Pararoseomonas sp. SCSIO 73927: one gene and its partner. The protein of the gene in region 1 binds, or shares a complex with, the protein of each later gene. Links are inferred from orthologs where the notes say so. Each region holds a gene or a part of one and is shown on either strand. Other genes may lie near its edges.

Region 1 (14,151 bases):
GTCGAAGGCGCCCTCGTCCCGATGCGCCAGCGCCGGCCCGCGGCCAGCCTAGCCCGGCGCCTCCGTCTCGCCGAGCGACTGCATCAGCCGGTTCGCGTTGGCGAACATGGCGATGGAGTGGACGAGGTCCAGCAGCTCCAGCTCGTCCAGCCCGGCCGCCCGCAGCGGCGCCAGCTCCGCCGCCGTCACCGCGCCCGGCGTCAGCGTCAGCCTCTCGCTGAAATCGGCGATGGCGCGGCGGCGCGGGTCGGTCTCCACCCCGTGCCCCTCCTCCAGCACGCGCTGCATCGCCTCCCGCTGCTTCGAGAGATCCGCGAAGCGCCGCGCGTGGACGGAGGTGCAGTAGACGCAGCCATTCGCCATGGAGACGACGGCGGTGGAGAATTCCCGGTCCGCGCGCGGCAGCCCACGCGGCGCGTACATCACCGTGTTGAACAGCGCCCCGCGCTCGCCCAGCGATCCCGGGTCGTTCGCCAGGGTGCGGAAATAGGCGGAACCGCGCTGGGCCGGCGGGCAGGCGTCCAGCGCCGCGCGCTGCGCAGGCGTGGCGGTCGCCTCCTCGATCGGCGGGATGCGCGGCGTCCAGCCCACCTCCTCCATGGTGAAGCGCTTCATGCCGCCTTCTCCTTCGCCGCTGCGGGAGCGGCGCCCTCATCCAGCATGGCGCGAAGGCCCGCGATCACCCGCACCTGGTAGGGCACGAAGGAGACGAGCTGCGTGACGGCCACGATGTCGCGCGGCGTGAGCCCCATGGCGGAGAGCGCGTCGATCGTGCCCTGCGTCACCTCGGCCGGGCGGGTGCCCACCACGTCGGCGTAGCGCAGCAGCGCCGCGAGCCGCCCCTCCATCGGCGCGGCGGAGAGGTCCTCCGCCAGCATGATCGACTCCTGCGCCCCCGCCTTCTCCAGCAGGCCCCGGAAGTGCCTCGCCAGCGCCGCGTCGTTCTCGCGCAGCGCCACCCGCAGGGCCAGCGCCGCCCGCTCCACGTGGGAGACGTTGCCGGGGTCCTCCGGCATCAGCAGCTCCCGGTAGGCACCCTGGGCGTGCTGCAGCGCCTCCGGCCTGCGGCGCCGCAACTCGGCCAGCGGCGATCCGGGCGCGATGCCCAGGATGCTCTCGATCAGGTCGTCCATGGCGTCACCTCAACCGTCATCGTTCGGGCCACTCGTCGCCCAGGAGCTCGGGCGTCTCGTAGGCCACCAGCCGCTCGAAATGCGTCGCCCGGTCCTCCACGAAAAGGGATCGCGCGATGCCCTGCGCCAGGCGCCGGGCCCCGGCGGAGATGGCGGGAATGTCGCCCGTCAGCTTCCCGTGGCTCAGCGTGGCCGGGTAGTTGAACGCGTGGATGTTCCGCAGCGCCGGGCATTCGCCCTCCACCTTCTCCTGAAAGGAGAAGTCGGGCGCGAGGTCGGGGGAGAGGGACAGCTCCTCGCTCTCCATCCCCTCCGGCGCCGGGAAGCGGTCCCGCCACAGGCGGACATGCGGCGCGATGGGGGCCAGCTCCGGCCGCGTCTCCATCGCCCCGTGAAAGCCGGTGGCAAGGATCAGGAAGTCCACGGTGAACCCGCCCCGCGGCGTCTCCACCACCAGCGCGCCATCCGCCTCCCGCAGCCCCGTCACCGGGCAGGCCAGGTGCAGGCGCGCATGGGGGTGGCGCGAGACGCGCATGGTGCTGTCGCGCGGCGGGGGCGTCTGCGTCGCGCCGACATAGTGCAGGAAGCGCCACTTCCACGCGTCCGGCAGCCCGGCGAAGCCGTGCACCACGCCGGGGCTGCCGATGCCGGTGAACTTGTTCACCCGCGGCAGGGCCGGGCGGCGCACGAACAGGTCCAGCGAGGCCGCGCCCGCCTCCAGCGCCGTCGCCGCATTGTCCATGGCGGAGGCGCCCGCGCCCACCACGCCCACGCGCTTGCCGCGCAGGGCGGCGAAGTCGATCTCGTCGCGGGAATGCGCCCAGAACCGGCGATCCACGCGCCGGGCCATGGGCGGCACGTACTCCCCGCCCAACCCGTCGCGCCCGGTGGCGAGAACCAGGCGGCGGCACAGGATCTCGGAAGCGTCCGCCATCTCCAGCGCCACCAGCCCGTCCGCGCGCGGGCGGATCAGCGAGACCTGGGCCGCGTTCTCCACCGGCACCGCCATCACGCGGCGGTACCAGTTCAGGTAATCCACCCACTGGGCGCGCGGGATCTTGCCCAGCGCCTCCCAGGCGGTCGCGCCGAACTGGGCCTCGAACCAGGCGCGGAAGGTGAGGGCGCCGAAGCCCAGCGCCGGCCCGGCCAACCCCTTGGGCGAGCGCAGCGTCTCCATCCGGGCATAGGTCACCCAGGGGCCTTCCCTTCCCTGGTCCGCCCGGTCCAGCACGCGCTGCCGGTCGATGCCCTCCAGCCGCAGCGCGGCAGAGGCCGCCAGCCCCGCCATGCCCGCGCCGATCACCACCACGTCGGAGACCGGGCGGCCTTCCACCACCGTTTCCGGCACCCAGGGCTTCGCCGGCAGTTCCAGCCATTCCAGGTCCTGCCGCAGCCGGGCCTCGAGCGCCTCCAGGCCTACGGCGCCCCCAGCTTCCTTCATGGCAGCGACTGCATCCGCCGCTCGACCATGCCCTTCCAGGGCGCGCCATCGGGCGCGGTGGCCAGCAGCGCCTGCCACGTCGCCCGCGCCGCCGAGGGGCGCCCGGCCTGCGCCTCCGCCTGCCCGGCCAGGAAGCGCAGCCCGACATGGCCGGGCGCGCGGGGCAGGGCATCCGCGAGGAAGGCGGCGGCCTCCTCCACCATCCCGGCCTCCAGCAGCACCTGCGCGCGCTGGGAGGCGAGGTCGGGGTCGAAGCCGATCTTCAGCACCTCGCCATAGGCCGCCGCGGCCTCGGCAGGGCGCCCGCGGTTCCGCTCCGCCTCCGCCAGCAGCAGCCAGCCCTGGCGCGTCTGCTGGGCGCGCGGCGGCATGGATTGCAGGCGCAACCGCAGCTCCGCCAGCAGCGCCTCGTCCCGCGCCACCGCGTCCCGCCGCTCCGCGAGGGTGGCGGAGGGCATGGCGGGGAAGCCGTTCAGGAAATACAGCGCGAAGGCCAGCACCGGCACGGCCACCAGCCCCGCCAGCAGCGGCCCGCGCCCGCCCGCCCGCGCCGGCGCTGCCTCCGGCACGGCCAGAAGCCGCCGCTGCACCTCCAGCAGCGCCGCCGCGTGCGCCGCCTCGTCCAAGCGGCCCGAGGCGCGGTCCCGCTCCAGCTCCGCGAGCTGCGCGCGGTACAGCGCCCGGTCCGCCGCCGCCCTGTCGGTGGCGCGTGCCGGGCGAAGGATGATCCAGGCCAGCGGCAGCAGCGCCGCCGCGGCCAGCAATCCCGTCAGGAGCCAGGTCACGGCTCGCGCTCCAGCGCCGCCAGCCGCGCGCGCTCCTCCGGGGAGAGCGGCGCTGGCCCCGCGCGCTCCGCCGAGCGGCGGCGCATCAGGAGGATGCCCAGGGCGCCGCCGAGCAGCACCAGCACCGGGACTGCCCAGAGCGGGGCCGTCACCAGGCTGAAGGGCGGGCGCAGCAGCACGAAGTCGCCGTAGCGGTCGTGGATGTGGCTCACCACCGCCCGGTCCGATTCACCGGACGCCACGCGCTCCCGCACCAGCCGCCGCAGGTCGCGTGCCAGGTCCGCCTCGCTGTCCTCGATGGACTGGTTCTGGCAGACCATGCAGCGCAGCTCGCGCCCGATCTCCTGCGCCCGCGCCTCCTGCGCCGGGTCGGGCAGCATCTCCGAGGGGCGGCCCACCGCCAGCGCCAGCCCCGTGACAAGAAGCTGGGGCGCCAGCAGCATCGCGAAGAGAAGCGCCCTCACGCGTGCCGCCGCAGCAGCGGGTCCAGCTCGGCGGAGAGCGTGTCCGGCGTCATCGGCCCGGCCCAGCGCCAGCGCACGATGCCGTTGCCGTCCACGAGGTAGGTCTCCGGCACGCCGTAGAGCCCGTACTCGATTCCCGCGCGTCCCTCCGCATCCACGACCAGCCCGGAGAAGGGGTTTCCGTGCCGCTGCAGGAAGCGCCCGGCCTCCGGCGCCTTGTCCTTGTAGTTCACGCCCAGCAACCGCACGCCCCGCGCCTGCAGGGCCATGAGCTGCGGGTGCTCGATCACGCAGGGCACGCACCAGGAGGCCCAGAAGTTCACCAGCACGGGCCCGCCCGAGGCCAGCGCCTCCGGCTGGAAGCCCGGCGTGTCCACGCCTTCCAGTGCCGGCAGCGCGAGCCGCGGCGCCGGCCTGCCGAGAAGGGCGGAGGGCACGCCGCGCGGGTCGTAGGACCCGTCCTTCATCCCGCGCAGCATCGCCCAGAAGCCGAGGCCACCGGCGGCCGCCAGCCCCAGCGGCGCCAGGAGCAGCGCGCGACGGGCCAGGGGACGAGAAGGCTCCGCCCCGCTCACGCCCGCGCCTCCGCGGCGGTCCGGCGCCGGGCGGGGGCGCCCACGCGCGCGCGGCGGTCGGAGAGCGAGATGCCGCCGCCGAGCGCCATCACCGCGCCGCCCAGCCAGATCCAGGGCGCCAGCGGGTTGTGGTGCAGGCGCAGCGTCGCCCGGTCCCCTTCCTCCTCGCCCATCACGGCGTAGAGGTCGGAGGCCCAGGTGGTGTGGATGGCGGCCTCCGTCGTGCTCTGGCGGGCGAGCGGGAAGTTGCGCTTCTCCGGCTCCAGCACCGCGACCGTGCTGCCGTTCCGCGTCACCGTCACGGTGGCGTGGCGCGCCGTATAGTTCGGCCCCACCGCGTCGCGCACGCCTTCCAGCCTCCATTCGTAGCCGCCGAGGAGGATCGTCTCCCCTGGCCGCACCGCCGTCAGACGCTCCGTCGCCAGCCCCATCCCGGCCATGCCGAGCAGGCTGATCCCGAAGCCCGCATGGGCCACCGCCCCGCCCCAGGCCGCGCGCGGCAGCCCGCGGGCGCGCGCGAAGGCCGCGCGCGGGCGGGAGAAGAGGGCGATGCGCTCCGCCACGTCCACGAAGGCCGCGAGGATGAGCCAGCACGCCGCCCCGAAGCCCAGCGCCGGCAGGACCGGAAGGCCCTGCACCAGCCAGACCAGCGCGATCACGAGGGAGGCGATCACCGCCACCCACCACAGCCTTTGCAGCACCGGCCAGGCCCGCGCGCGCTTCCACGCCATCAGCGGCCCCGCCGCCATGGCCAGGACCAGGGGCAGCGCCAGCGGGAAGACGGTGGCCTGGTAGAAGGGAGGGCCGACGGAAATCTTCGCGCGCAGGATCAGGTCCGCGAACATCGGGTAGAGCGTGCCCACCAGCACCACCGCCGCAATCGTGCAGAGGAGCAGGTTGTTCAGCACCAGCGCCCCCTCCCGCGAGAGCGGCGCGAAGACCCCGGTGGGCACCAGCGCCGGCGCGCGCCACGCGAAGAGCGCGAAGGCCCCGCCCATGGTGATGAACAGCAGCGCCAGGATGAACACGCCGCGCTCCGGATCATTGGCGAAGGCGTGCACGGAGTTCAGCACGCCGGAGCGAACGAGGAAGGTGCCGAGCAGCGACATGGAGAAAGCAAGGATCGCCAGGAAGATCGACCAGGTCTTCAGCGCCTCCCGCTTCTCCACCACGATGGCGGAGTGCAGCAGCGCGCAGCCGGCGAGCCAGGGCAGGAGGGAGGCGTTCTCCACCGGGTCCCAGAACCAGTACCCGCCCCAGCCCAGCTCGTAATAGGCCCACCAGGACCCCAGCGCGATGCCGAGCGTGAGGAAGGACCAGGAGGCGAGCGCCCAGGGACGCACCCAGCGCCCCCAGGCGGCATCGACGCGCCCCTCGATCAGCGCGGCGACGGCGAAGGCGAAGGTCACGGCCGTGCCGACATAGCCGAGGTAGAGGAGGGGAGGGTGGAAGGCCAGGCCAGGGTCCTGCAGCACGGGGTTCAGCCCCTGCCCATCCACCGCCGGCGGCCACACCCGCGTGAAGGGGTTGGAGGTCGCGAGGACGAAGGCGAGGAACCCGGCCGCGATCATGCCCAGCACCGCCAGCACCCGCGCCCGCAGCGCCGCCGGCAGCCCGCGCCCGAACACCGCGACGGCCCCGCCGCAGAGGGCGAGGATCAGCACCCAGAGCACCATGGAACCCTCGTGGTTCCCCCAGGCGCCGGACAGCTTGTAGAGCATCGGCTTCGCGGAGTGGCTGTTCTGCACGACGTTGGTGACGGTGGTGTCGTTCTCCGCGAAGCACCACAGCAGCGCGGCGAAGGCGGCGCCCACCGCGATCAGCACGCCCGTCGCCAGCCCCGCGCCGGAGGCCATCAGCCGCGCCTCGCCCCGCTGCGCGCCCACCAGCGGCAGCACGGACTGCGCGAGCGCCAGCGCCAGCGCGAGCGCCAGCGCGAAATGCCCGATCTCAGGAATCATTCGCCCGTCCTGGCTCCGGCCGGTGCCGGCTGCATCGTGTTCCAGCCGGAGGGCGGCGGCGCCGCACCCTGGCTCGGGTTCCAGTGCCCGCTGCGCTCCAGCGCGTCCTTCACCTCGGGCGGCATATAGGTCTCGTCGTGCCGCGCCAGCACCTCGGCGGCGGCGAAACTCCCATCCGGGAGCATCCGGCCGAGCGTCACCACGCCCTGTCCCTCCCGGAACAGGTCCGGCAGCACGCCGCGATAAGCGACGGAGATCGTGTTCGCGCCGTCCGTCACCCGGAAGCGCGCCCGCTCGCCGTCCCGCACCACGCTGCCAGCTTCCACCAGCCCGCCCAGGCGGAAGGCGCGCCCGTCATTCGGCGCGCCCGCCACGATGTCGGAGGGGGAGCGGAAGAAGACGAGGTTGTCCTGGAAGGCCGTCAGCGCCAGCGCCGAGGCCGTCCCGAGCCCCAGCCCGCAGAGCAGCAGCACCCAGAGCCGCCGCCGCCGCCGCGCCGCGGCCAGACCCAGCCCGACGGGCCTCGCGCCAGACTTTGCGCCAGACTTTGCGCCAGACTTTGTGCCGGACTTTGCGCCGGAGTTGGCACCGGACTGCGCGTCCTGGGCCGCCGTCGCGCCGCTCATGCCGTTCCCCTTGCCGTTCCCCTCAGGGCTCGCTCCAACTCACCCAGGCGCCGCGCCGCCGCCCGATGGCGCAGCGCCGCGCCCAGCGCCAGCCCGCCGAAGGCGGCTGCCGCCAGCCCCCAGGCCGCCACCACGCTCCACAGATGCGCGCTCATGCCACCACCGCATCCCCCGGCGCGGGGCGATCCGCCGGGCGATCCGCCGCACCGTCTGCCGCCCGGGCCCGCGCCAGCTCCAGCGCCGCCACGCGCCGCTCCATCACCGCTGCCCGCACCCGCGCCAGCACCAGCGTGGTGAACAGCAGCGTGAACCCCACCGCGCAGGCCAGCAGCGGCCCGAGCATGGAGACGTGCATGGAGGGACCGCCCAGCCGCGCCACGCTGGCCGGCTGGTGCAGCGTGTTCCACCAATCCACGGAGAACTTCACGATCGGCAGGTTCACCACCCCCACCAGGGCCAGGATGGCGCCCATCCGTGCCCCGCGCTCCTCCTCCTCGAAGGCGCGCGTGATCGCGGCGTGCCCGACCCAGAGGAAAAACAGCACCAGCACGGAGGTCATCCGCGCGTCCCAGGCCCACCAGGTGCCCCACATCGGCCGCCCCCAGAGGCTGCCCGTGGCGAGGCAGAGCGCCGTGACCACCGCCCCCACCGGGGAGAGCTCCCGCGCCGCCAGGTCCGCCAGCGGGTGCTTCCACACCAGCGCCAGCACGGAGGCGACGGCCAGGCCCGCATAGCCCCCCATCGCCAGCCAGGCCATGGGAACATGGACGTACATGATCCGCACCGTCTCTCCCTGCTGCCAATCGGCGGGGGAGAGGAGCAGCGCCCAGGCGGCCGAGGGCAGCAGCACCGCCAGCGACAGCCCCCAGAGCCAGGGCATCAGGCGTTTTGTCGCCCGCAGGAAGCGGCCGGGATTGGCGAACCGGTGCAGGATCGGCGCGGGCGCGGGGGGCGGCATGGGGCGCATCGCCGCCGTTCTAGCCCCGTCCGGGCCGCGCTGGAACGCCCGGCCCGCCCGGGAACGCGGCCGCCCCCCTCATTCCTGCGTCAGGCTACCACCTTCCGATAGAGGTGCCAGGTGGCGTGGCCCAGCACCGGCATCACCACCGCCAGCCCGACGAAGAGCGGCAGGGAGCCGAGAAAGAGCAGCCCGGCCACGATCGCGCCCCAGGCGGCCATCGGCCCCGGATTGGCCGCCACCGCCCGCAGGGAGGTGCGGATCGCCGCGCCCGCCCCGATGTCGCGCTCCAGCAGCAGGGGGAAGGAGACGACGCTGACCGCCAGCGCCACCACGGCGAAGAGGAAGCCCGCGAGGTTGCCGAGCAGGATCAGCCGGGTTCCCTCCGGCGTCCGCAGCGCGGCCAGGAGATCCGTGAAGGAGCCGATCTCGGCCGGGCCGATCGTGCTGCGCCAGATCCAGAGGGCGCAGGCGATCCAGGCGACGAAGAGGGCGAGAAGGACCACCCCCACGGCGAGAATGGACCCGATCGAGGCCGAGCCGTAGGCGCGCAGCCCGTCGCGCCAGCCCACCGGCTGCCCCTGTTCCCGCCGCCGGCTCATCTCGTAGAGGCCGAGCGCCGCGACGGGACCGACGAGGGCGAAACCGGCCGCCAGGGGCCAGAGGATCGGCAGCAGGTTGTTGCCGGAGGCGGCGAAGCCGAGCGTCAGCCCCATCACCGGGTAGATGAGGCAGAGGAAGAAGAGCTGGGTCGGTACCTCCAGGAAGTCCCGCCAGCCCCGCGACAGGGCATCCGCCAGATCGGCGGTGCCGATCCGTTGGATCGCGGGTTCCGCGAAGGCGGCGGCATCCCCGCCGTGCATGACGCTCCGCGACGTGTTCTCGGCCATCGGACAATCCTCCCCGACCGCGGCGCCATCGCCGCGGCGGTCCCGTCCGGGCCTTGCCAGCCCTGGAGGGACCTGACCTTCAGCAACTGGCACCGCACCGGGCGGCTGGGCAGGGCCCTCACGCAGCCGTGCTGTTTCCGCACCGAAACGGCGGCGCGGGCCCTTCCCGGCGCCGGCGCTTGACGCCCCGGCCCCGCGGCTCTTTCCTCGACGGCAAGCGGACCGGAAGTTTCGATCGAAAACAACGGTCTGGCGGGGAGAAGGAGAGCCGTCCATGACTCAGCAGGAGCCGGTCACCAGCAGCGTCGAGGACGGGATCGCCCTCATCCGCATCGCCAACCCGCCGGTGAACGCCCTCAGCGCCGCCGTGCGCGGCGGGCTGAAGCGCGCCGTGGAGGCCGCCGCCGCCGACCCCGCCGTGCGCGCCGTGGTGGTGGCCGCGGAGGGTAGGACCTTCATCGCCGGCGCCGATATCTCCGAGTTCGGCAAGCCGCCCGTGCCGCCGAGCCTGCCGGAGACCATCGCGGCCCTTGAGACCCTGACCAAGCCCGTGGTCGCCGCCATCAACGGTGCGGCACTGGGCGGCGGGCTGGAGGTGGCGCTGGGCTGCCACGCCCGCGTGGCCGCGCCTTCCGCGAAGCTCGGCCTGCCGGAGGTGAATCTCGGCCTCCTGCCCGGCGCCGGCGGCACGCAGCGCCTGCCTCGCCTGATCGGCGCCGCCCCCGCGCTGAAGATCATGGCCGAGGGCAAGCCGATCGCCGCGAAGGAGGCGCAGGGCAACGGGCTGGTGGACGAGATCGCCGAGGACGTGCTGCCTGCTGCCAAGGCCCTGGCCTTGAAGCTGGCCGGCGGCGCGCTGCCCGCCGTTCCGAAGGACCGCGCGAACCTCGGCGCCCGCGAGGATTTCGAGGAGGCGGCCGCCGCTATCCTCAAGCGCAACCCGAACAACCCGAGCGTCGAGGCCTGCGTGGACGCCGTCCGCGCCTGCTTCGACAAGCCCTTCGAGGAGGGGCTGGCGGTGGAGCGCGCCCACTTCACCCGCCTGCGCGACGACCCCCGCAGCGCCGCCCTGCGCCACGTCTTCTTCGCCGAGCGCGCCGCGGCCCGCATCCCCGGCCTGCCCAAGGGCACCGCGCCCCGCCCCGTGGCGAAGGCGGCCGTGATCGGCGCCGGCACCATGGGCGGCGGCATCGCCATGTGCTTCGCCAATGCCGGCATCCCCGTGACCCTGATCGAGACGACCGAGGAGAACCTGCAGCGCGGCCTGGAGCGGGTGGAGGGCAACTACGCCACCTCCGTGAAGCGCGGCAGCCTGGCGGAGGACGCGAAGGCGAAGCGCATGGGCCTGATCGAGGGCAAGGTCGGCCTGGAAGCCGCGGCCGACGCCGACCTCGTGGTGGAGGCGGTGTTCGAGGAGATGGGGCTGAAGAAGGAGATCTTCGGCAAGCTGCAGGAGATCGCCAAGCCCGGCGCCATCCTCGCCACCAACACCTCCTACCTCGACGTGGACGAGATCGCCGCCAGCACCACCCGCCCCGCCGACGTGCTGGGGATGCACTTCTTCTCCCCGGCCAACGTGATGAAGCTGCTGGAGGTGGTGCGCGCGAAGGAGACGGCGCCCGATGCCCTTGCCACCGCCGTGGAGATCGGCCGCAAGCTGGCGAAGGTGCCGGTGGTCTCCGGCGTCTGCTACGGCTTCATCGGCAACCGCATGCTGGCCCGCCGCACCGCCATGGCCGAGCGCCTGCTGATCGAGGGCGCGCGGCCGGAGGAGGTGGACGCCGCCCTCAACGCGTTCGGCTTCCGCATGGGCCCCTTCGCCATGGGCGACCTCGCGGGCCTCGACATCGGCTGGCGCATCCGCCAGGCCACCGGCAAGAAGGCCCCCGTGGCCGACGCGCTGGTGGAGGCCGGGCGCCTCGGCCAGAAGACGAAGAAGGGCTACTACGACTACTCCTCGGACGGCCGCACCGGCGCGCCGGACCCGGAGGTGGTCGCAATCATCGAGCGCGTCTCGGCGGAGCAGGGCGTCACCCGCCGCGCCATCCCGCGGGAGGAGATCACCGAGCGCCTCCTCTTCCCCATGATCAACGAGGGCGCGCGCATCCTGGAGGAGGGCATCGCGGCGCGGGCCGGGGACATCGATACCGTCTGGCTCAACGGCTACGGCTGGCCCGCCTGGACCGGCGGCCCGATGTTCCACGCCGACCAGGTGGGGCTGAAGCACATCGTCGAGCGCCTTCGTGGCTTCTCCGCTGCCTGCGGCGACGAGAGCCTGATGCCGGCCGCGCTGCTGGTGCGCCTAGCAGAGGAGGGCAGCAGCTTCGCCGCCCTGGACGAGAAGGCCGCGGCGTGAACTTCGATCCCGAAGCGGCGGGCTGGTCCCGCCGCCCGCCGGTGGGCTTCTCCGCCCATACCGGCCCCTACTGGTCCCGGCCGGAGGGGAACGGCTGGGCCTACGGCCTCCTGGTGGAGCCGTACCACCTGAACGGGCACGGCATTACCCATGGCGGGCTGCTGATGACGATGCTGGACAACACGCTGGGCCTCACCGCCTGGCACGCCACCGACCAGAAACCCGCTGTCACCATGCAGATGAACACCCACTTCATCGCTGCCGCCCACCCCGGCGAGTTCCTGGAAGCGCGGGGCGAGGTGGTGCGCCTGGCCAAGTCCGTGATCTTCCTGCGCGGGCAGCTGACCGTCGGCGAGAGACTGGTGGCGGCGGCGGACGGCATCTGGAAGGTGCTGGCTGTCCGGCCGGGGCCGAGGCTGGAGGGCGATCCGGCCTGATCCTTGGCGTCCGGTCTGTGGCCAGGGAGAGGAAGAAGGAATTCTTCCTCTCCCCGGACCCCTCTCCATCATCTTTTTCTAGTAGGTGGTTTTACCCTGCTGACGGTGCGCCTCGGGTCGGTGACCCGAGGCGACTGCAAGGGCAGGAAGGGGCCCGTCACGCGGAGATCCCGTCTCAGGACGGCGCGGCGGCAGCCAGAAGGGGTTCCAAGGGCCTCAGGCCCTTGGCGGGGGTTCCAGGGGGCGGAGCCCCCTGGCGCCACCCTACCGCCGCGGCGTCCCGCTGTGCTCCGGGTCGGCCGCGATCTCGCGCTCCGCTTCCTCCACCGCCTCCTTGGAGACGATGCCGGGCGTGTGCATGTCCGGGTCGCCGCCGTCCACGGCTTCCACGTGGCTCTTGATGCTGCGCAGGGCGTTGCCGGCGTTGGTGGGGGCGTCGTCCGGGCTCTCCTCCTCGGCCGGCGGCTCGTGCTCGCGCCCGCCCTCCTCGAAGGTGAGGGAGAGGCTGGCCGTCTCGCCGCTGCCCGAAATCTCCATCCGCCCGGCGGGCTCGGTGGTCCAGCGGATGGTGCGGGAGTCCGTATCGGCGGTCATCCCGGCGTCGGGCAGCACGTCGGCTTCGTGCCGCAGGTGGGCGAACCAGTGGCGGACGTTCGCGGGGTCCGACAGCCAGGCGAGGAGACGGTCCGGGCCGACGTGGACGGTGATCTTGGCGTGCATGGGTCCCTCCGGACATCGAGGCTTGGCTTCAAGGGCCTATCGCCCGGGCCCATGGCGGGGTTTCGCCGCGGGGCGGGCGGGGGAGCGGTGGCCGGGGTGGCAGCGAGGGTGCCGGCGGGTGCGACATCCCGGCGGCCAGCCCGGGCACCGGCCCGGCTGGCGCCTGGGCGATAGCCTGGGTAACGGCTTGGGCAACGGCCTGGGCGATGGAACGCTGGGGCCTTGAACGCGTTCGGGAAGCCGGTCATCTGTCGCCGCTGCCCGGCGCACCGGGGCCACGCGAGGAACAGTCGATTTTGAACCACGCCCCCATGGGCCGGCCGCGCGGGTGAGCCGCACCGAGGACAGCGGCGAGGGCCGCCAGCTGCGGGACGCCCTGGCCGCCGCCGGGATCCTCGCCTCCTGGGACTGGGACGTGGCGGAGCGGCGGATCAACGGCGACGCTCGCCTGGCCGCCCTGCTGGGCGTGACGCCGGAGGAGGCGGCGCGCGGCGTTCCCCCGGCCGCCTTCTTCAATGCCATCCATCCGGAGGACCGCACCCGCATCCGCCTGGCGGTGGGCGCCATCCTGCGCGGGGCGGAGCTTCTGTCGCGGGAGTGCCGCGTCCTCGTGCCCGGGCTGGGGCTGCGCTGGGTCCATGCGCGGGGCCGGCGCTACCCGGATGCGGGGGGCGGCCCCGGCCACTTCCTCGGCACGCTGGTGGACGTGACCGAACAGAAGCGGGTGGAGGAGCGGCTGCGCATCGCGCAGACCGCGGGCGGGATCGGCACCTTCGAGTACATGCCGGGCTTCGCCACCGCCGCCGTGTCGGACCAGTTCTGCAAGCTGCTCGGCCTGCGCCCTGCGCCTGACCTGCCGGTGCGGACGGTGAACGGGGTGGTGCATCCCGGCGACCTGCCGATCATCGACGATAACGTGACCGACGAGGCCGCCCTGCCGGCCCTGGGCACGGTGCATGAGGCCGAGTTCCGGATCGCCCGGGCCGATACGGGGGAGGCCCGCTGGCTCAAGCGGCGCGGCGAGTACCTGCGGGACGCCGAGACGGCGGGGCTGCGCTTCAGCGGGGTGATCTACGACATCACCGACACTAAGCGGACGGAGGCGCAGCTCCGCGCCCTGAACGAGGGGCTGGAGGCGGAGGTGGCCGCCCGCACGGCGGACCGCAACCGCCTCTGGCGCCTCTCGGCCGACATCATGCTCGTCCTGCGGCCGGATGGGACAATCGTTGCGGTGAACCCCGCTTGGCACGCCACGCTGGGCTGGCGGGAGGCGGAGGTGGTCGGGCGCAGCGTGCTCGAGCTCATCCACCCCGACGATGCCGCGGGCGGGCGGGACCGGCTGGCGCGCCTCTCCGGCGATGGGCCGGTGATGCGAGTGGAGGATCGCTACCGCCACAAGGACGGGCGCTGGCGCTGGATCGACTGGTCCGCAGCCTTTGGGGAGGGGCTGATCAGCGCCGTCGGCCGCGACGTGACGGAGGAGCGGGAGCGGGAGCAGGCGCTGCGGCAGGCCGAGGAGGCGCTGCGCCAGAGCCAGAAGATGGAGGCGGTGGGCCAGCTGACCGGCGGTATCGCGCACGACTTCAACAACCTCCTCACCGGCATCGTGGGGTCGCTGGAGCTGCTGCGAACCCGCATCGCCCAGGGGCGCTTCGGGCAGGTGGAGCGCTACGTGGCCGCCGCCCAGGGCGCGGCGGACCGGGCGGCGGCGCTGACGCACCGGCTGCTCGCCTTCTCCCGCCGGCAGACGCTGGACCCGAAGCCGACCGGGGCCAACCGGCTCATCCAGGGCATGGAGGAGCTGA
Region 2 (14,456 bases), 3.1 Mb from region 1 along the record:
CCGCAGACGGCGATAGGCGGCGCCCTCCGCCTCCGTCAGCCGGGCCCCGTTAGCGGCGCCCAGCCGCTCCAGCGCTGCCACCGCCGCCAGGGCGCGCAGATGGCCGTGCAGGGCCAACCCGGCGCGCCGTATCTCCTGCGGCAGGGCGCCGCGCTCATCCACCCCGGCAAGCTGGGCCCGCATCTTCCCCAGCCCCCAGTCCAGCAGCGCCGTATCCCCCGCCGCCACCCCAGAGGCGGCGGCGGCCAGACCGGCCCAGGCGGCCTGGTGGTTGCGGGTGTCGCTGATCAGCGCCTCGGAGCGGCGGTCGTAGCGGGGCCGCGCCTCGTTCGCGACGGCTGCCAGCCAGCGCGCCACCCGGTCCACCCGCGCCGGCACCAGCCCCGGCGCCCCCCGCAACGCGAGGAAGGAGAGCGAGGCCCCCGCCAGGACTTGGATCCGGTGATAGCCCGCCTGCAGATTGAAGGCGCCGAGCAGGGCGTCGTTCCGCGCCCAGCTGTCCATGGCCTCCATCGCGCAGGCCGCGGCGCCGGCCGTCCCCGCCCGGTGTGCGGCCAGGGCGCGCTGCACCACGGCCAGCCAGTCCCGCAGTGGCTTCGCCGCCGCCTCGTCCATCGCGAAACGGCTGGGATCGGGGCGGGAGAAGGCGGGGTCGAGGAAGTAGCCGAAGCCCTCCAGGTTCCGCACCGGGCGCCCCACCGCCTCGCAGGCGGCATTCGTGCCGGAGGAGGCGGGCGCCGGCCGGAAGGGGCCGACCAGACGGCGCCGCTCCGGCCGGGGGCCGAGCGGCGGCGGGCTGGCGGCGGGCGGGCCGCGCCGGTTCCCGGTTCCAGCCTGGGAGAGGGCGGCGCCCGGCAGCAGGGCCAGGAGCGCGGGCACGGCGAGGACGGCACGGCGGCGGGGCGGCATGGCCCCATTCTGCCCGCGCGAGAGGGCCGCGTCAGGTCTCCGGGAAGAGGGGCAGTTCCCCGTTCTCGCCATGGCGGCGCCTGAGGCGTGCCGCCTCGGCGGCCCGGTGGCGCAGCAGCTCGTCCAGCAGCCGGTCCATCGTCTGCCAGAGCGGCTCCGTCCCCTTGCGCTCCTTCATCATCAGCGCGTGGGCGGCCAGCGTCACGTTGAGGGTGCCCCGGGTCGTTTCCGGCCGCGGCATCCGCATCTGGACGAGGGCCTTCTCCACCTCCTCCAGCGGCGCGCCGATCGCCTCCGCGATTCGCGCGGGCTCATGGCCCAGGCGGCGCAGGCGCCGCGCCTCGTCCCGCTGCTTCGGCGGCAGCGCGATCGCGGGACGCAGCGCGACCGTGCGCCGCGACATCTCGCCGGAGCCCGAGCCGGGCGGCTTACCCTTGAAGGCCATGGCTTTGACAACGCACTAAAACCGGCGGGGATTCAACCCTCCCGCAGCGCGGCCCCGGTGGCGAGGGGCGCGAGCGGCAGGGCGGCGGCCAGGAAAGCGGCCAGCAGGAGCAGAAAGGGGCGGGGTTCGCCGCCCCCCGCCCCGGCCTCGATCGCGCCGGCGGCGAAGATGACCACGGGCACGGCCAGGGGCAGCACCAGCAGGGGAAGAAGCACGCCGCCGCGCCGCGCGCCGAGAGTCAGCGCCGCCCCGAGCGTGCCGAGCAGCGAGAGCACCGCCGAGGCGAGCCCCAGCGCCAGGACCGCCACGCCCCAGCCCTCCACCGGCAGGGCCAGCAGCGCCGAGGCGACCGGCGCGGCGAGCAGGAGCGGCAGGCCCGTGACGGCCCAGTGCGCCGCCGCCTTGGCGAGGGCCAGGAGAGCCGGCGGCAGGCCGGAGGTGAGGAGCAGGTCCAGCGAGCCGTCCTCCGCCTCTCCCGCGAAGAGTCGGTCCAGCGGCAGCAGCGCCGCCAGCAGCGCGGCGGTGACAAGGGCGCCCGGCGCCAGCCGCGCCAGGGCCTCCGGGGAGGGCCCGACGCCGAAGGGGAAGAGCGCGCAGACGATGACGAAGAACAGCACCGCCGCCAGCGCCTCCGCCGGGTGGCGCAGGGCCAGGCGCAACTCCCGGAGGAAGACGTGACCCGCCATCGGGATCACAGCCGCAGCTCCCGCGCGCCCGGCAGGGGCAATGGCAGGTGGGTGGCGGCCAGCACGATCCCGCCCCGGGCCCGGTGCGCCGCCAGCAGCCCGCCCAGCCGTTCCACCGAGGCTGCGTCCAGGCCCAGCGTCGGCTCGTCCAGCAGCCAGAGGGGGGCGTCGCCCAGCGTCAACCGCGCCAGGGCCAGGCGCCGCCTCTGCCCGGCCGAGAGGGTGCGGCAGGGCAGCGCCGCGAGGGGGGACAGGCCCACCGCCGCCAGCGCCGCCTCCGGATCGCCGCCGCGCAGCCGGGACCAGAAGCGCAGGTCCTCCATCGGCGTCACGGCCGGCTTGATCGCGTCCTGATGGCCCAGATAGCGGGTGCGGGCGCCGTGGGCTGCCGGGTCCGAGGCCACGTTCTCCCCTTCCCAGGTCACCTGACCCTCCGCCGGCCGCAGCAGCCCGGCCAGGGCCCGCAGCAGGGTGGACTTGCCCGCCCCGTTCGGCCCCAGCAGCAGCAGCGCATCGCCCGGCGCCGCGGAGAAGGAGAGCCCGGCGAAAACCACCCTTCCGCCGCGCCGCGCGGCAAGATCCATTGCCGCCAGCAAGCCAGCCATACCCCCCGCGAAAGGTTCCGGCCCCTGGACCGGAACCCCCACGCCATGCTTCAAGCGCCCTTGAATTTCAAGCACGCGCGGGGAATTGCGACGCATGAGCAAGTACGGCCAGGACACCCTCAAGACGAAGCGCACGCTGGCGGTGGACGGGAAGACCTACCACTACTTCTCCATCCCCGAAGCGGCGAAGGCGCTGGGCGCCGATTTCACCCGCTTGCCCAATTCCCTGAAGGTGCTGCTCGAGCACATCCTCCGCTTCGAGAACGGCGGCTCCTACAAGGTCGAGGACGCGAAGGCGATCTCCGGCTGGCTCGAGAAGGGGCAGTCCTCGAACGAGGTGCCCTTCCGCCCCGCGCGCATCCTGATGCAGGACTTCACCGGCGTCCCCGCCGTGGTCGATCTCGCCGCCATGCGCGACGGCATGCTGAAGCTCGGCGGCGACCCGCAGAAGGTGAACCCACTGGTCCCCGTGGACCTCGTCATCGACCACTCCGTGATGGTGGACGTGGCCGGCACGGCGGACGCGCTGACGAAGAACGTGGACCTGGAGTACGAGCGCAACGGCGAGCGCTACGAGTTCCTGCGCTGGGGCCAGGGCGCCTTCAACAACTTCCGCGTCGTGCCGCCGGGCACCGGCATCTGCCACCAGGTGAACCTCGAGTACCTGGCGCAGGTGGTGTGGACGGACACCGACGCCGGCGACGTCTACGCCTACCCCGACAGCTGCTACGGCACGGACAGCCACACCACCATGGTGAACGGCCTCGGCGTGCTGGGCTGGGGCGTGGGCGGCATCGAGGCGGAGGCCGCGATGCTCGGCCAGCCCATCGCCATGCTCATCCCCGACGTGATCGGCTTCAAGCTGGTGGGCAAGCTGAAGGAGGGCGTGACGGCGACCGACCTCGTGCTCACCGTCACGCAGATGCTCCGCAAGAAGGGCGTGGTCGGCAAGTTCGTGGAGTTCTACGGCGCCGGCCTCACCAACCTGCCCGTCGCCGACCGCGCGACCATCGGCAACATGGCCCCCGAGTACGGCGCGACCTGCGGCTTCTTCCCCGTGGACGAGGCGACGCTCGGCTACCTGCGCCTCTCCGGCCGCGACGAGCACCGCATCAACCTGGTGCGCGAGATCTCCAAGGCGCAGGGCATGTGGCGCGACGACAGCACGCCCGACCCGGTCTTCACGGACACGCTGGAGCTGGACCTCTCCACGGTTCTGCCCTCCATGGCCGGCCCGAAGCGCCCGCAGGACAAGGTGGTGCTGACGGAGATCTCCAACTCCTTCGCCAAGGAGCTGCCGAACCTGGCGGTGGAGGGTGCGCCCCCGCTCGGCGCCCGCGTGCCGGTGGCTGGCGCCAATTACGATCTCGGCCACGGCGACGTGGTGATCGCCGCCATCACCTCCTGCACCAACACCTCCAATCCCTACGTGCTGGTGGCCGCCGGCCTCGTCGCCCGCAAGGCGCGTGAGAAGGGGCTGACGGCGAAGCCCTGGGTAAAGACCTCCCTCGCCCCCGGATCCCAGGTGGTGACGGACTACCTGAACGCCTCCGGCCTCCAGGCGGACCTCGACGCGCTGGGCTTCCAGACCGTCGGCTATGGCTGCACCACCTGCATCGGCAATTCCGGCCCGCTGGAGGACTCGATCGTCGCGGCGATCGAGGATCACAAGCTGGTCGCCGCCTCCGTGCTCTCGGGCAACCGCAACTTCGAGGGCCGCGTGCACCCGAACGTGCGCGCCAACTACCTCGCCTCCCCGCCGCTGGTGGTCGCCTACGCCATCGCCGGCACCATCACGAAGGACATCACGACCGAGCCGCTGGGCACGGGCAAGGATGGCCAGCCGGTGTACCTGAAGGACATCTGGCCGGAGCAGGCCGAGATCAACGACACGGTCCACCGCGTCCTGACCCGCGAGATGTTCCAGTCCCGCTACGCCGACGTGTTCAAGGGCGACGAGCACTGGCAGGCGATCAAGGTCGATGCCGGCACGGACACCTACCGCTGGAATTCCGGCTCCACCTACGTCCAGAACCCCCCCTACTTCGAGGGCATGGGCGTGGAGCCGAAGCCCGTCGCCTCCGTGCGCGGCGCGCGCGTGCTGGCGGAGCTGGGCGACAGCATCACCACCGACCACATCTCCCCGGCCGGCTCCATCAAGAAGGCCTCGCCCGCCGGCGAGTACCTGCTGGAGCACCAGGTTCGTCAGGCCGACTTCAACTCCTACGGCGCCCGCCGCGGGAATCACGAGGTCATGATGCGCGGCACCTTCGCCAACATCCGCATCAAGAACGAGCTGGTCCCGGGCATCGAGGGCGGCATCACCAAGCACTACCCCTCGGGCGACGTGCTGCCGATCTACACGGCGGCCATGCGCTACAAGGAGGAAGGCGTGCCGACGGTGATCTTCGGCGGCAAGGAGTACGGCACGGGTTCCTCCCGTGACTGGGCCGCGAAGGGCACGATGCTGCTGGGCGCCAAGGCTGTGATTGCCGAGAGCTTCGAGCGCATCCACCGCTCCAACCTCGTCGGGATGGGCGTGCTGCCGCTGGTCTTCAAGCCGGGCGAGGACCGCAAGACCCTCGGCATCACCGGCGAGGAGACGGTGGACATCCTCGGCCTCGAGGACCTGAAGGCGCGGATGCTGCTGGACATCGTCATCCACCGCCCGGACGGCACGGAGACCCGCACCCAGGTGCAGTGCCGCGTCGATACCGCGGACGAGGTCGAGTACTACAAGCAGGGCGGCATCCTGCACTACGTGCTCCGCAGCATGGCCGGGGTGAAGGTCGCCGCCTGATCCGCCGCGCAGAACGGACATGAAGGGGCGCGGGCCGAAAGGTCCGCGCCCTTTTCGCGCCCGCGGCGTCCCTGCCGGCCCGGCGGCGCAACCCCGCAGCGGGCGCCGCGTTCGCCCGCCGGCAGAGGGGTTCGGGTACGCATGATCGGCGACGCATGAGGCGGGCCGTCTTGGTGATGAACGAGCGGGCCGGAACCCTGGCCGGGCGGCCGGACCTGCCCGCCCTGATCGAGGCCGCCCTGCGCCGGGTCGGCTTCGACCTGACCGTCATCCACGGGCACGGCGACGACATCGCCGCCCGGCTGGAGGTGGCGATCGCCACCGATGCCCCCATCGTGCTCGTCGGAGGCGGGGATGGCACCATCCGCGGCGCGGCGGCCCGGCTGGCCGGCACGGACCGCGTGCTGGGCGTGCTTCCGCTCGGCACGCTGAATCTTCTCGCCCGCGACCTCGCCATCCCGCTCGACCCGCTGGCGGCCGCCGAGGCCCTGGCCCGCGCCGAGACGCGCCCGATCGACGTGGGCGAGGTGAACGGCCAGGTCTTCCTCTGCCAGTCCGTGATTGGCATCCCCAACACCATCGGCCGCACGCGCCAGCGCTTCCGGCGCAAGGGCGGGCTCTACGCCGTGCTGCGCGCGGCCCTGGCGGTGCTGCGCGCCCTGCTGCGGCAGCGCCCGATGCGGCTGATGGTGAACGCCCCGGGGTGGCAGAAGCCCTGGCGCCTCTGGACCCGCGCCATGTCCATCGTGAACAACGGCTACGAGGAGGGGACGGGGCTGATGTTTCATCGCTCCCGCCTCGATAGCGGCACGCTCTACCTCTACGTCAGCAAGAACTTCTCGATCGGCTGGACGGCGAAGATGATGATCGCCATGGCGCTCGGCATGTGGAAGCGCCGCAGCGATATCCACATCCTCACCAGCCCCGCCTTCGCCATCCATTCCCGCCGGCGGCGCCTGCTGGTAATGAACGACGGGGAGGGGTCGGTCCTCCGCACCCCGCTGCAATACGCGCTGCGCCCGCGCGCCCTCCACGTCCTCTCCCTGCGCGCGGCGTGAGCGGGCGGGCATGCGGATCATCGACCACATCTCCGACCTGCACTTCTGCCGGGTGGACGGGCGGGCGGCGGACGCCCTGCTGGCGCGCCTCAACGCCGATCCCGCGCACCTCGTCGCCGTCTCGGGCGACCTCACGATGCGGGCGCGGCGGCGGGAGTACCGCGCCGCCCGCGCCTTCCTGGACGGGCTACAGGTGCCCTGGGTAGCGGTTCCCGGGAACCACGACATCACCGCCTACTATCCGTGGGAGCGCTTCCTCTCCCCCTTCGGCCGCTGGGAGAGCTTCATCGCTCCGGACACGGAGCCGATGTTCGAGGACGAGGAGATCCAGGTGATCGGCCTCAACACCGTCTCCCGCGGCGGGCTGCACCTGCAGTGGGAGAACGGGAAGGTCCCCCGCGCCGGGCTGCTGCGCCTGCTGCGCCGCCTGCGCCGCCTGCCGGAAGGGCCCTTCCGCATCGTGGTCGCGCACCATCCCTTCCTGGCCCCGCCGGACCAGCCGGGCACGCCCGTGGTGCAGCGGGGGGAGCGCGCGCTGCGCGACCTCGCGCAGGGCGGCGTGCGCCTCGTCCTCTCCGGCCACCTGCATGTGGGCTTCCACAACATCCACAGGATCACGGCGGAGGAGGGGGACCGGCTGACGGTGCTCCAGGCCGGATCCGCCATCTCCACCCGGCTGCGCGGGGAGGCCAACTCCTACAACCGCGTGGTGGTGGAGAACGGCCGCGCCCGCTGGACGGTGCACCACTGGGACGGCGAGGCCTGGCGTTAGCCAGGCTGCTGCCGCGCGGCCGGACGGGCCGGGGCGGATGATTACCGCCCGGCCCTCCACGCAAGGGCGACGGGCACGGCCAGGGCGCAGAGCGCGGACATGGCCAGGAAGGCGCCGGCGCCGGCCTGGGCGTAGAGCCATCCCGCCATCAGCAGGCACAGCGCCTGCGCCCCCGTGGTGCCGAGCGCCGCGTGCAGCGCCTGCGCCGCCAGGGCCTCCCCGGGCGGCGGGTTGGAAGAGAGCCACCGCATCGCGCCCATGTACTGCACCCCGAAGGTCAGCGCGTGCAGGAGCTGCAGCGGCACCAGCAGCGGCAGGGCGGTGGTGGCCGCCAGCGCCGCCCAGCGCACCACCCCCGCCCCGGCCGCCAGCAGCATCAGCGCGCGCGGGGAGAGGCGCCCGAGCAGCGGCCGCGCCAGCAGGAAGAGCAGCACCTCCGCCGCCACCCCGATGCCCCAGAGCAGCCCGATCGTCTCCGCCGAGTGCCCGGCTTGGGCCCAGTGGATGGAGGAGAAGCCGTAATAGGCCGCGTGGCTGCCCTGGATCAGCGCGGAGAGGAGCACCAGCCGCCCGAACCCCGGCCGCCGCAGCAGGTGCAGGGCGAAGGCGCCGCGCAGCCCGCCCCGCCCGACCGGGACGGCCTGCGGGGCGCCCCTCTCCGGCCGCGGCAGGGCGAGGGCGGCCAGCACCGCAGTGGCGTAGCACCCCGCCAGCAGCCAGGGCACCGCTTCGTACCCCTTCCACGCCGCCAGGCTTCCCGCCCCGACGGAGCCGAGGATGAAGGCGACCGAGCCCGCCGCCCGCACCGGCCCGAACTCCGCCCCGGCCCGCCGGGTGGCGGCCAGGGTCATCGCCTCCCCGATCGGGCCGAGGGGCGCCACGGCGGCCGCCATGACGATCTGCACGGCCAGCAGCGCCACGAAGCCCTGCGCCGGCAGGAGGAGGGGCGCCGCCAGCGCGGCGAGGAGCGCGCAGGGGATCATCACCCGCCGCCCGTCCCCCAGCCGGTCCGCCAGCCGGCCCAGCGCGGGGCTGACGAGGAAGCGGACCAGGGAGGCGGCGAAAAGGAGCTGCGCCACCGCCTCCGGCCCCAGTCCTTTCGCGGCGAGGAAGGGCGGCAGGAACGGCATCGTCACCCCCACGCCGAGGAAGCTGGCGGCGAGGAGGAAGGCGAAGCGGCCCAGGAAGGTCGGGGCGGAACTCATCTGGGCGTCAGAATCCCGGACGGGCGAGGGCTTGCCAAGGGCGCCGCCTCCGATGCCCGGCGAGCCATGTTCAGCCCCCATGTTCAGCGTATGTGCTTGCCAACCCGGGTTCGGCCCCCCACACCTCCCCGCAGATGAGCTCCTTCTCAGACCGCCAGATGTTCGCATCCCGGGTGAAGGCCGTCCTCGGCCCGACCAACACCGGCAAGACCCATCTGGCCATCACCCGCATGCTGGCCCATTCCAGCGGCATCATCGGCTTCCCGCTGCGCTTGCTGGCGCGGGAGAACTACGACCGGATGGTCGCCGTGAAGGGGGCGAAGCACGTCGCCCTCATCACCGGGGAGGAGAAGATCCTGCCCCCGGACGCCAAGTGGTTCGCCTGCACGGTGGAGGCGATGCCGCTGGACCGCCGGGTGGAGTTCGTGGCGGTGGACGAGATCCAGCTCTGCGCCGATGCGGATCGCGGCCATGTCTTCACCGACCGGCTGCTGCACGCCCGCGGCATGGTGGAAACCATGTTCCTGGGGGCGGAGACAGTCCGCCCCCTTCTCCAGCGCTTGGTTCCGCAGGCGGAGGTGGAGAGCCGCCCCCGCCTCTCCCAGCTCACCTATGCCGGCCCGGCCAAGCTCACCCGCCTGCCCTCCCGCTCCGCCGTCGTCGCCTTCTCGGCCGGCGAGGTCTACGCGATCGCGGAGGCCATCCGGCGCCGGCGCGGCGGCTGCGCGGTGGTGATGGGCCGCCTCTCCCCCCGCACGCGCAACGCGCAGGTGGAAATGTACCAGAACCGGGAGGTGGACTTCCTGGTGGCGACGGACGCCATCGGGATGGGGCTGAACATGAACGTGGACCATGTCGCCTTCGCCTCCATCCAGAAGTTCGACGGCCACCGCCCCCGCCAGCTGACGGCGCAGGAGGCGGCGCAGATCGGCGGCCGCGCGGGCCGCGGCATGCGGGACGGCACCTTCGGCGTGACAGCGGACTGCCCGCCCCTGCCGGAGGACATGGTCCACAAGATCGAGAACCACCATTTCGAGCCGCTGACGCAGTTGGCATGGCGGAACAGCGACCTGGATCTCTCCAGCCTGGACGCGCTGCTGACCGGCCTCTCCCTCCCCCCGCCCCGCCCGGGCCTGGCGCGGGGCAACGACGCGACGGACCACATTACGCTGGAGCACCTCTCCCGCGACGCCGAGATCCGGGGGCTGGCGCGGGGCCGCGCGCGGGTGCGGCTGCTGTGGGAGGCCTGCCAGATCCCGGATTTCCGCAAGCTCTCGGACGAGTCACACACTCGTTTCTGCGCCCGTGTCTTTCGGCATCTCGTGGAGGATGGCAATCTGCCGGCGGACTGGGTCGCCTCCCAGATCCGGTACCTCGACAACACCGAGGGCGACCTCGATACACTCATGGCCCGGCTTGCGGGGATCCGCACCTGGACGTATGTCGCCGCCCGCTCCGACTGGCTGAAGGATGCCACCGCCATGCAGGAGGCCGCCCGCGCTGCCGAAGACCACGTCTCCGACGCGCTGCACGAACGCCTCACCGCCCGCTTCGTGGACCGCCGCGCGGCCCACCTGATCCGCAAGCTCGACGAGGGGGAGGAGAACCTCCTCTCGGCGGTCGCGCGGAACGGTGAGGTCACGGTCGAGGGACACGTCGTCGGCTCGGTGAAGGGCTTCCTCTTCGAGACCGCCGCCGACGCGGAGGACGAGGAGGAGCGCAAGGTCATGCTCCGCGCCGCCCGCCGGGCGTTGCGCGAGGAGATGCCCCGCCGCGTCGCCGCGCTGGAGACGGCGCCGGACGACGCCCTGAGCCTCACGAAATTTCAGCGCATCGCCTGGAAGCCGGAAGGCGCGGACGAGGCCGCCGAGGTGGCGAAGCTGAAGCCCGGCACCACGGCCGAGAAGCCGGTGATCGAGCCGATCGATTCCGAGTTCGTGGACGGGGCCGAGCGCGAGCGCATCCGCGCCAAGCTCGCGGCCTGGTTCGAGGCCCTGGTCGCCCGCGACTTCGCGCCCCTGATCGAGGCCGAGAAGAAGGCCGAGGAGGACGCGGAGCTGCGCGGCCACCTCTTCCGCCTGCGCGAGTTCCTGGGCCTGCTGCCCGGCGGCACCGAGAGGGAAATCACCCCGGAGATCCGCGCGAAGCTGAAGGCCATCGGCGTGCGCGCCGGCCGCTTCGCCCTCTACATCCCGGAGATGCTGAAGCCCCGCCCCATGGCGCTGCGGGCCCAGCTCTGGGCGCTGAAGGCGAACCAGGCGGTGCCGGAGCTTCCCGGCGGCGGCCTCGTCTCCATCACGCCCCCGCGGGACTGGCCGCGCGGCTTCGGCGCCACCATGGGCTGGGTGCAGGCCGGGCCGATGCTGGTGCGTCTGGACGTGGCGGAGCGCATCGCCGGCGAGCTGGGCCACCTGACCCGCCGCGCCGCCGCCGCCCTGCCCGTGGACGTGGCCAGCCGCCTGGGCGCCAAGGCCGATACGCTGCCGGCGGTGCTGACCGCGCTCGGCTTCCGGCTGGTGACGCCAGAGCCGCTCGCCGAGGACGTCTTCGGCCCGCCCGCGCCGCAGCTCGTCGCCGCCCGGCGGGAGGAGCACCACCACAACCGCGGCGGCCGCGGCGGCGAGGGTCGCCGCGGCGACCGCAACCGCCAGGGGCAGCGCGGAGGTCCGGCCGGCGCGCAGGCCGATGCGAAGCCCGCCGAGGGGGCTGCCGAAGGGGCCGACGCAGCGCCCGCCGACGGGGCGGCCATTGAAGGAGTGGCCGCCGGGGACGCGACCGCCGAGACCGGAACCGCGACGGAGGCGCGCGAGGCCCGTCCGCAGCGCGGCCCGCGGCGCGACGATCGCGGCGGCCAGCGGGACGGCCATCGTGGCGGCGACCGCGGCGGGAACCGTGGTGAGCCTCGGGGTGAGCATCGGGGCGAGTATCGCGGCGACCGCGGCAGCCGCGCCCCCGGCGAGGATCGCGGCCCGCCCCGCAACGGGCGCCCGGAAGGCCGCCCGGAAGGCCGCCCTGGCGGCGGCTACGGCAACGGCCCGCGCCGCGACCGGCGCGATGACGGCCCGGCCACCCCGCGGCCCGTCTTCGAGCCCGCGCGCGGCAAGGGCCCGGACCCCGACAGCCCCTTCGCCGTGCTCGCGAAGCTGAAGCTCGGGAAGAGCTGACCCGGCGCGCATGGCGGAAGCGGAAGACCGGGACTGGCAGCGCCTGGACAAGTGGCTCTGGTGCGCCCGCCTCTCCAAGACCCGCTCCGCCTGCGCAGCGCTGGTGGAGGCCGGCTCCGTCCGACTGAACCGCCAGCCCGTGGACAAGCCCCACGCCCGGCTGCGGCCGGGTGACGTGCTCACCCTCGCGCTCGGCGGGCCGGAGCGCGGCGTGGTGAAGGTGTGGCGCGTGCAGGCCCTGGCCGGGCGCCGCGGCCCGCCCGCCGAGGCCCGCGCCCTTTACGAAGAGATCGCCCCGGGTTGAGCCCGGCCCCCGCCGGCCGTGTCTGGCGCGGCGCCGCCGGCGCATGGGCCATCGGCTTTCTCGTCTTCGCCGCCTGGGCATTGTGGGCGGGCGAGGACACGAACTGGGACCTGCAGAACTACCACGATTACGGCCCCTACGCCCTGCTGCACGGGCGGCTGGGGTTGGATGTCGGCCCGGCGGGCATCCAGGGCTACTTCAATCCCCTGCCCTACCTTCCCCTGTACGGGCTGCGACAGCTCCTGCCCCCGCCGGCCGTCGCCGTGGCGGTGGCGGCGATCCAGGCGCTGACCGTCGCCGCCGCCTGGATGCTGGCCGGGGCACTGGGCGCGCGGGACGGCACTGTCCGCGCGGTGGCGGTGCTGGCGGGCGCGACGGGCGCCATGGCCATCTCGGAGATCGGGACGAGCTTCGCCGACCTGGCCCTGGCCGCGCCGGTGCTGCTCGGCCTCCTCGCCCTGATCCGGGGATGGGAGGGAGACCGGCGGCTCTTCCTCCTCTCCGGGGTGCTGGTCGGGGGAACGGTGGGGCTGAAGCTGACCAACGCTGTCTTCATCCCGGCCCTGGCCGCGGCGGCCCTGCTGCCGTGGCGCGGCTTCGCCCCCACCCTCGCCGCGGTCTGGCGTGTCGCCGCCGGCGGGGCCGCCGGCCTGCTGCTCACCGGCGGCGCCTGGGCGGCCTATCTCTGGGCGACGCTGGGCAACCCCGTCTTTCCCGCGATGAACGGGCTGTTCCGCTCGCCCTCCGCCAACCCGGACTCCTTCGCCGACCTCCGCTTCGTGCCGCAGGGGCTCGGGCAGGCCTTGCTCTACCCCTGGTGGATTGCGACGGGCGCGCATCCCACGGCGGAGTTCCCCTCCGCCGATCCGCGCCTCCTCCTGGCCCTGCCGGTCGCGCTCCTGGCGCTCGCCGCCACCCTCATTCGGCCCCATCGCGCGCGGGAGGAGGAGGCGCGGCAGCGGGCCATGCTGTTCCTGGTGGTCGGCGCCGCCGTCTGGCTGCTCGGCTTCGCCATCCACCGCTACGCCATCGTGCCGGATCTGCTGGCGGGGATGCTGCTGGTGATTCTGGCCGCCGCCGCCCCTCCCATGCGCCTGTCCCTGCCCGCGGCGCTGGCCGTGGCCGCCCTTCTCCTCGCGGCCACCCGTGCCCCGGACTGGGGCCACCGGCCCTGGGGGGAGGCGCGGCCCCTCGTGCCGCCCCTATCCCTCGGAGCCCCCGCCGCCGTCCTCGTCACCGCGCATCCCATGGGGATCTGGGGGCCGGTGCTGCCGCGGGAGTCCCGCCTCCTCGCGATGACCGACACCGGGCTGGCGACGGGCGGGCCGCTGCGGGCGAGGATCGAGGCCGGGCTGCGCGCCCCGCCGGGCGGACGGCTCCTCACCCTCGGCCCGGACCTGCCGATGGAGGAGTCCACCCGCGCCACCCTGGCCGCCTACGGCGTGGTGCCGACCGGCCCCTGCGAGCGAGCCCCGGGCGCCGCCGGCACCCCCGCCATCGCCTGCGTCGCTGCCCTGGCGCCGCCCCGCCGCCTTGCCGCGCCCGATCTGGCGGAGGGAGAGGCGGTGGACTTCACCGCTTCCGGCCCGGGTTGGGTCCACCTCGTCGCCCGCCCGCTGCCCGCCGCCCCGGGGTGGGACCCGGCCGGGCCGGAGGGAACGCGGGCGGCGGACGGCGCCCGGCTGGTGCTGCGCCTCGTCCCAGGGTCCGGCCCGGGGCCGCACCGGCTCGCCTTCGGCCTGCGCGCGGCAGGGGATGGGCCGGCGCGCATCACCGTCTCGGCTGGCGGCCGCCCGGCGGCGACCTGGGCGCTGCCCGCTTCCGGAGAAGCGGAGGGCCATCTCTGCCTGACCCAGGCGCCCGGCGTGGTCGAGCTCTCCTTCTCGGGCGGCGCCTTCCTGCTGCGCCGCATGGCCCTGCGCGCGGCCGGGCCGGGGGAATGCCCGGCCTGATGCCCGTCCGAGTTCCGGCCACCCGGCCCGGCGCACCGCTGCCCCGACGAAAGCCTCGCTTGCATGCCGCGCCGCAACGGTCCATCTGCGGCGCACGGGAATTCTGCTCCGCCCCGCGGGCCGTGAAGGGACGTGCTTGTGACCTACGTCGTCACCGAGAACTGCATTCGCTGCAAGTACATGGACTGCGTCGAGGTGTGTCCGGTGGACTGCTTCTACGTCGGCGCCAACATGCTGGTGATCCACCCCGACGAGTGCATCGACTGCGGCGTTTGCGAGCCCGAATGCCCTGCCGAAGCCATCTTCCCCGACAGCGACGAGCGCGCCACGGACTGGGCCGAGCTGAACCGCACCTACGCTGCCCAGTGGCCGAACATGTCCCGCAAGGGCGAGCCGCCGGCCGACGCGAAGGAGTGGGACGGCAAGCCCGACAAGAAGGCGCTGTTCGACCCCGCTCCCGGCGAGGCCTGAAGGCGCCTCAACCGGGGGCCGCGCGCCGCGTTGCCTTCACGTGGACACGGCGGCGTGACGGAATCGACATCCTGTGATAGGGTGC

Evidence for each region.
Region 2: the proteins of ccmE (region 1) and ccmB are in contact, whole or in part, in a solved structure (PDB 8CE8), measured with the Escherichia coli proteins. The link is inferred for Pararoseomonas sp. SCSIO 73927 from one-to-one orthologs.

Annotation. Positions count from the first base shown.
Region 1 is NZ_CP146232.1:184,259-198,409, reverse strand. What follows is about bases 5,111-7,800. They hold ccmE (cytochrome c maturation protein CcmE), read right to left. Parts: upstream 6,866-7,800; coding sequence 6,356-6,865; downstream 5,111-6,355. Other genes in these bases: VQH23_RS01035 (heme ABC transporter permease), read right to left, coding at 7,137-7,800; VQH23_RS01040 (hypothetical protein), read right to left, coding at 6,982-7,140; VQH23_RS01050 (heme lyase CcmF/NrfE family subunit), read right to left, coding at 5,111-6,359. Also shown: VQH23_RS01080 (peroxidase-related enzyme), read right to left, coding at 49-615; VQH23_RS01075 (CMD domain protein), read right to left, coding at 612-1,133; VQH23_RS01070 (NAD(P)/FAD-dependent oxidoreductase), read right to left, coding at 1,150-2,574; c-type cytochrome biogenesis protein CcmI, read right to left, coding at 2,571-3,359; VQH23_RS01060 (cytochrome c-type biogenesis protein), read right to left, coding at 3,356-3,823; VQH23_RS01055 (DsbE family thiol:disulfide interchange protein), read right to left, coding at 3,820-4,398; more of VQH23_RS01050, read right to left, coding at 4,395-5,110; more of VQH23_RS01035, read right to left, coding at 7,801-7,943; VQH23_RS01030 (DUF2189 domain-containing protein), read right to left, coding at 8,033-8,833; VQH23_RS01025 (3-hydroxyacyl-CoA dehydrogenase NAD-binding domain-containing protein), read left to right, coding at 9,108-11,189; VQH23_RS01020 (PaaI family thioesterase), read left to right, coding at 11,186-11,626; VQH23_RS01015 (hypothetical protein), read right to left, coding at 11,891-12,346; VQH23_RS01010 (PAS domain-containing protein), read left to right, coding at 12,675-14,151. UniProt on the Escherichia coli protein: Heme chaperone required for the biogenesis of c-type cytochromes. Transiently binds heme delivered by CcmC and transfers the heme to apo-cytochromes in a process facilitated by CcmF and CcmH.
Region 2 is NZ_CP146232.1:3,324,820-3,339,275, reverse strand. Bases 214-3,208 are described here. They hold ccmB (heme exporter protein CcmB), read right to left. Parts: upstream 2,041-3,208; coding sequence 1,387-2,040; downstream 214-1,386. Other genes in these bases: acnA (aconitate hydratase AcnA), read left to right, coding at 2,740-3,208; ccmA (heme ABC exporter ATP-binding protein CcmA), read right to left, coding at 2,046-2,645; VQH23_RS15540 (hypothetical protein), read right to left, coding at 941-1,354; VQH23_RS15545 (alginate lyase family protein), read right to left, coding at 214-909. In the rest of the region: more of VQH23_RS15545, read right to left, coding at 1-213; more of acnA, read left to right, coding at 3,209-5,445; VQH23_RS15520 (diacylglycerol kinase family protein), read left to right, coding at 5,601-6,503; VQH23_RS15515 (metallophosphoesterase), read left to right, coding at 6,514-7,275; VQH23_RS15510 (MFS transporter), read right to left, coding at 7,317-8,480; VQH23_RS15505 (helicase-related protein), read left to right, coding at 8,615-11,644; VQH23_RS15500 (S4 domain-containing protein), read left to right, coding at 11,655-11,948; VQH23_RS15495 (hypothetical protein), read left to right, coding at 11,945-13,900; ferredoxin FdxA, read left to right, coding at 14,039-14,371. UniProt on the Escherichia coli protein: Required for the export of heme to the periplasm for the biogenesis of c-type cytochromes.